2 regions of the Lactobacillus fornicalis genome follow, and region 2 is predicted to be linked to the other one. Evidence: riboswitches for the same ligand, from Rfam matches in the RefSeq annotation. Region 2 holds a riboswitch; the other holds the start of a gene.
What was found. A riboswitch is a leader RNA that binds a small molecule or an ion and turns the genes downstream of it on or off. The one in region 2 is predicted to bind thiamine pyrophosphate.

Region 1: another riboswitch for thiamine pyrophosphate. It lies ahead of ACNDLV_RS03890 (ECF transporter S component); the one in region 2 lies ahead of ACNDLV_RS03670 (ATP-binding cassette domain-containing protein).

What each region holds. Positions count from the first base shown of each region.
Region 1 covers NZ_JBLTIM010000014.1:3,779-7,199, forward strand. Annotated here, with positions in the region: gene yjeM (glutamate/gamma-aminobutyrate family transporter YjeM) at 1-225, opposite strand, end outside; partial or broken gene ACNDLV_RS03885 (transposase) at 347-643, opposite strand; gene ACNDLV_RS03890 (ECF transporter S component) at 790-1,359, opposite strand; TPP riboswitch at 1,400-1,496, opposite strand; gene ACNDLV_RS03895 (M42 family metallopeptidase) at 1,553-2,635, opposite strand; gene ACNDLV_RS03900 (MFS transporter) at 2,746-3,421, shown strand, end outside.
Region 2 covers NZ_JBLTIM010000013.1:72,856-76,276, reverse strand. Annotated here, with positions in the region: gene ACNDLV_RS03680 (AraC family transcriptional regulator) at 1-249, opposite strand, end outside; gene ACNDLV_RS03675 (MFS transporter) at 291-1,763, opposite strand; TPP riboswitch at 1,850-1,939, shown strand; gene ACNDLV_RS03670 (ATP-binding cassette domain-containing protein) at 1,971-3,347, shown strand; gene ACNDLV_RS03665 (energy-coupling factor transporter transmembrane component T family protein) at 3,337-3,421, shown strand, end outside.

The DNA of each region.
Region 1 (3,421 bases), on a different contig from region 2:
TAGCCAAGAAAAAATTCCACCCTTAGCTGCTTTAAATGAAGCACCATATTCTGCAAACATCAAAGCTGACGGCAAGAAAAACAAAACTGCTGTTAATACGTACCAGATAATACTAGCATAGCCCATCTGATAAAAAGCTGTTAATGAGTTACTATAACCATAAATTGAGGAGAAAATCATTAAGATTAACCCAACCAAGGTTATCTTCTTTTTCTTTTCGCTCATAAAATTCCTCATTTCAAAATATTCTTAAAATCGATATACGACACTATACATTTTAATACTAATCAAAGTATGAAAAAAGGGCTCTTTGTCAAATACTGTTGATATGGAGTGATTTAAAGAATCAAGCAATATATAAATTGCTTGGTTCTTTTTCTTTAACCCTGTTTTCTCTAATCTAATTCTTGTTAGTAAGTAAATATAATTTGAATAACCATAAGCAGTACGCTCAATCTGTTTAATCTTGCTATTAAAACCTTCTAAACAACCATTAGAGTAGCTGAATCTAGCACCATTTAAGACTGCTCGTAAGTTGTGCTTGAAGGTCAATAAAGTCTTGCAGTAAGTTATACGCATTATCTAGCCTTGGATCACAACTAATACCTTCCATTACAACTTGTTCTTGAGTTAGATAGTCTTGGGATGTAAGTAAAGGTGCCTATGGCCTCTTTTTTATGCAATAAAAAACCCGTTAACAGTTTAACTCAAATAAGCTATCAACAGGAAAAATTATAGAGCCGAAAAAAGCTATAGTTTAAAACTTTGAAACTTATTAGGAATTTTTGTTTATTTTTTAAAAAAAGCTCTTTCAAACCGACTACAAATCAATTTAATCAATACACCATCAAATATTAAACTGCTTAGCCAGCCAGTAATAAACATCAAAATTTGCAAAGTTAGATTATACTTGTACCACCCATACAATACATACGTTAAGAAAAAACCGGTAAAATGCGCACCAGTTGCCCCCAGTAAAACAGCTGACCAAGTAAAATGTTTTCGACTTTTAGATGTCAAAAAGCCTACTTCATTTCCCAATCCCTGTACAAAACCCGCCAAAATAGTAATTGCACCCCACTGTCCTCCAACAAGCATTTCACCAAAAGCAGCTAATGTTTCACCTAAGGTAGCACTACCTTTTACTGGAACAAAATAAACTGCTAAAGGTGCCGCCATATACCATAAGCCACTCATTAAAGTATCAGTCAATTGAGCATAGCCTGTTGGTAATAGGGCTGCTTTGGTTAAATTATAAATCAAATTAAATCCATAAGTATAAATTACGCCCATTATTAATCCAACTAAACTTACCAAAATAATTGCTTGAATATCCCAATTTAATTTCTTCTTAAACATAAAAATCCTCCTTTTAACTTAGTCAAAAGGAGGGTTAATTTCTAAATTTAATCCACTTTCCTCGCGCTGGCATTATCCAGTTCAGGTTCAAAGGGTCGACCTAAGTCTCTCAGCTACTAGCTCCCCTAGTGACAAAACAATTATAAATATTTAACTATAGTGTTAGTATATCATGGCTTCTTTAAAGTGGTTACTAAAAAGTCTTAAAGCTTGCTAACTTTTCAGCAGTCATATCTTTTAAAATTGCTTTGGTTAAATCAACACTAGCTCGATAATCTTGATAACTACTGAAACAATATGGTGAATGTTCATATCTTACCGGAATTCCTATTACTATAGTTGGAGCACCATTTTCATAGTAAATTGCTGCTCCATCTTGTCCACCACCAGTTCGAACACTTCTAGTGAACGGAATATTATTTTTAGTAGCTAAATCACAAGCATATTGTTGGAACTTAGGATTCGGCAAAAAAGTAACATCCATATCTCTTAACATTACACCACGTTTAAGCCCAGTTTGACTAAGCCAATCTGGTTCAAAGGTATCATCTGCAGGACAACTTTCAAGAACAATACACAAATCGGGCCTTACCTTTCGAGCAGTTACATATGCCCCTCGAAGCCCTACCTCTTCTTGACTAGACAGAGCAGCAGTTACATTAACATCTAAATTCTCACCCTGCAACTCTTCTAAGACAGTTGCCATTGCAGCTGCTCCAAAACGATCATCAAAATCTTTTCCGAAAAAGAGTCCAGTCTTTTCATTATATTCACATTTAACATCAACAAAAATTGGGCATCCAGTATCAATTTGATAATCATTAATAGTTTCTGCTCGACTACTAGAACCAACGTCAATAGATAAATCGGCTACTTCTGGTAACTTATTTCTCTCACTAGCATTCATAAAATGAGGTGGCTTAGTTGCCACAACACCGGATATATATTCACCATTTTTATTTCTAATCTTTACTTTTAAAGCAGGAATATTTACTCGTGACCATCCGCCTAATGGAACAAATTTAATTAACCCATTGGGACGAACTGCTTGCGTAATAAATCCCACTGCATCAGAATGCGCATCAAGCTGTACTGTCAATCGACCAGCCTTATTTTCTTTTTTGTTTGCATAGACATTTAACATGCCATCAACTTCGATATCAGCATATTTTTTAATAGTGTTGGTAAAAAGCTTAACAAATTCTTCTTCGAAGCCAGAAGTTGCATTAGCATCAGAAAAATTTTTTAACATTCTGATTTCATCTTTTTTGTCCATAAAAATACCTCATAATAGCATATCTTTCTATATCATCTTTACTTTATGTTATCATGTTATTATCAGTTTTAGTATAAAGATGATTTTAAGAAAGGATGTTGCATCCCCACATGGGTGAACAAAATCAACAAAGTAAAACAGAAATAAAACGTAAACAAAAAAAGAACATATTTTATAAACGTAAAAGTTACAAAAAAGCCCCTTTTTCTGATGTACATGCTCAATTATATTGGGCATTAGTTTTAGGGCAAATTGCATGTGCTTATGCACTAGGGATAGCTGGTAGTGCTTTTAACCATGCTAAAGCTTTTCTAAGTATTAATGATACTTGGCTAGGTCTATTAGGGGCAGGGTCACTAATCGGATTAGCTGGTAGCTTCATCATGGGCCGTATTTCTGATCGATTCGGGCGTAAGCATTTGCTGATGGCAAATATGTATATTTACTCACTTTTATCAATATTACAATTCTTTACCAGTAACTTATTTTTATTATTTTTACTCAGAGTAGGAATTGGATTGATGATTGCAATTGACTACACAGTTGGTAATTCTATTTTAGTCGAATGGATGCCAACCAAAGATGGAGCTAAAAAACAAAGTAATCTTTTATTATATTGGTCATATGGATTTGGATTATCCTTTCTAGCTAGCCAATTTATTAGCGATTGGCGCTTTATGCTTTGTTCGTCAGCAGTTTTAGGCCTAATAGCTGCTATTTATCGGAGCATTGTTCAAATTCCCCACTCTCCATCTTGGCTTGCTAGTCAAGGTGAGCATCGACAAG
Region 2 (3,421 bases):
AATCAGAACTAAATTTCCAGCTGTTAAATCAAGTATTTGATTATGGAATTTAATAGAACATGTCCCATTTTCTACAAAAAGCCATTCTTCTTGTGAATGATAGCGGTGAATACCGCCATTATGATTTTCAACATAAATGGCAAAATCTTTTTGATCTTTATTTTTGGAGTCTAATTTTAAATCATTAGTATTTTGTTTAGTATTTTTAATAACTCCCTTTAAGTATTGGTCTAATGTAAAAATTGCCACTTAAATCACCGCCTTAATATCATTATACAATTAATGGTTTCTTATTTGCTGATGGAATGCTTTTCTTTTTGCCGAGCGTAATATCCAATAAAGAATGAAGCAATAATTAATATTGTTGCGACAATCATAATATTGTGAATTCCACTATAAAGAATCTGCCTCATTTGTGGTAATAATGCTTGTGGCAATAACTTACTTGTTTCAGCATCAGATAAATGATTGAGCATATTTATCGTTATACTACCTCTACTTTCCCTAACACCTTTAAAAAGTGAGGCATTCATAATCAACCCAAAAACACTAGCCGCCACGGCAGAAGCAATCATTCTAATCAAAAATGAAAACGAAGTTGCTACTGGGACATCTTGTTTCTCAACATCTTGTTGGACCTTAACTTGTAATTCATTAAAGACAATCCCATTACCAACACCTTGAAACATCCCCGCTAAAATAATTAAAAAATAAGGCATTGTAATAGGTCCAAACATCATTATGAAATAACCTATTAGCAGTGAACCAATCCCAATTAATACCACTTGACCTGCCGACCAATGTTCTCGCATTTTAGCAACTGATAAAGAAGCGCATAAATCAGTAAATGCACCCGGAATTTGTGTAGCTCCACCAATAAAGGCACTAGTAGCTAGTAATCCTTGAGCCCACATTGGTGCATAAACACTAAATGCCATCATTGCTGCCCAAATTAAAACAAACAAAGCAAAATCAATATTTAAATCTGAGTTTTTAAATAAACGTCCTGGAATAACTGGATCTTCAGCTCTTTTTTCAATAATGATTAACATTCCAAAGAATATCAAAGCTGCCGCAAATAATATTAATAAAGTACCAAGTTGTGTTTCACCAATTAAATCCACACCAATTAACATAATAATTAAACCCAAAGTTAAAGTGATTGCTCCACCTAAATCAACCTTTTTCTTTGGTCGCTCAACTTTTTCATCGATAAAGTAGATTTGCACAAGAATAATTGATATCAAAGCAACTGGAATATTAAGGTAAAATACCCAGCGCCACGACAAAGTATCAACTATCCAGCCCCCTAGCATCGGTCCCATGATGGTTGCTGAAGAATAAAAAGCACTAACTAAACCCAGAGTTCTCATTCTTTTAGCTGGATTAGGATACAAGTCTGAATAAATAATATAAGGAATCGAAACCATTCCCCCATTTCCTAATCCACAAATTAATCTCGCCAGCAACAAGATAAACATATTAGGAGCCATCCCTTGAAATAATGCTCCTAATAAAAAAGTTAATGCCGCTAGCTGATACGCTAGCTTATTACTAGTACGTTCACCTAGCTTACTCCATAATGGCGTTGCAACAGCTGTTCCTAATAAAAATACACTAACCATCCACCCCATATATTCAATCCCTTTAAGATCTGCAATAATTCTAGGAAGGGCGGTATTAATAATTGTATTGTCTAATCCAGACATTGCATTAGATAGTAACAAAGCCATCGTAACAATAGTTATTCTCTTTTTATTCATACTTGCTCTCTTTTCAACTTATTTTAATTAACTATACAACGTCTGAAAGCAATTGAATAGACAATGACAGCGTTTTTATATATAATCAAGACGTTTAGGGGTGCCGTTAGGCTGAGATGATACCCATTGAACCTGGTCTAGGTAATGCTAGTGAAGGGAAAATGACTTTTGATTACTTAATGCCACCTCATGAAAGGTGGTTTTATTTTGACTTCGATTATGTTATCTCATGTAAATTTTGCTTACGATAAGCAATCCATTATCCAAAATTTATCTATTAACTTTGCACCTGGTAAAATTCATCTCTTAATTGGAGAAAATGGTGCTGGTAAATCTACTTTACTTAAAATCATGGCCGGTTTATTACCAAAATTCGGTGGCAAGCTAACTGGTAAAATTTCAATTGATGCAAAAACAAATATGATGTTCCAAGATCCAGAACTTCAATTTGCTTTACCTACTGCTTATAATGAATTAATTTTCACGATGGAAAATCTAAAAGTTTCACGTGAAACTTATAAAGATAAAATAAACCATGTAGCTAAATTTACTGGAATTAGTCACTTATTAAAGCAACCAATTGCTCAACTCTCTGGCGGAGAAAAACAAAAAGTTGCTTTAGCTATTTTATTGGCTATGGATAGCGACTTACTTTTACTTGATGAACCATTTGCAAATTGTGATTTAGCTAGTAGAAGAAATATTTTAATTAAACTAAAACAATTAGTTAAAGCTGGTAAAACTGTGATTATTGTTGACCATGATTTACCAGATTATGAAACTCTAGCAGACGAAATTTGGCTGTTTAAAGACAAACAACTCCATCCGCTAACTAATGAGGAAAGAACCAAGCTATTTAAGCAACTAAAACAACCTTATAAGGTTAAATTTTCCTTACCTCAAAATCAAAAATCAATCTTTAACTTTTCAAATACAGTTATCAAGCAACACCTCCCTTTGATTGAAGTTTCCACGCAAAAAATTTATCAAGGGAAGATTACCTTGCTTACCGGCGAAAATGGAGCTGGCAAAACAACTTTATTTAAAACTTTAACTAAAATGCATCCCTATTATGGAAATCTAACTTATAAATCAAAAGAAATAAAAGGCTGGCACCTAAAACCTTATCTGGCGAGTGTTGCTCAAGTTTTTCAAGAAGCTAACAATCAATTCTTAGAAATCACTGTCCAAGAGGAATTAACACTAAGCCAAAAAAAGCAAGTAAATCCATATTTTACAAAAGAGAAATTAGCTAAAAGCTTAGAAAAATTAAGTCTAAACAAGCTGTTAGATCATAGCGTTTATACCTTATCTGGAGGTCAAAAAAAGAAACTCCAAATCTTATTAATGCTATTAAATAATCATGATGTATTACTACTAGATGAACCACTTGCTGGTCTTGATACAGCTTCAAGACAAATAATCATTAACCTGCTATCTGATATTCAAAAGCAAACTAATCAGACTTTTATTATCATCAGTCACCAAATTTGCGAACTTACACCAATTTGTGACTACCATTTAGTTCTAGCTAAAAAAGGCTTAACTTATGTTCAAAACGGAGGAGAAAATCTTGAATCCTAGTTTTAAATTTCTACTTTTATTAATCATTGCATTAGTTATATCCGCAACCAATTCTGTTGAACTGAACCTGATTG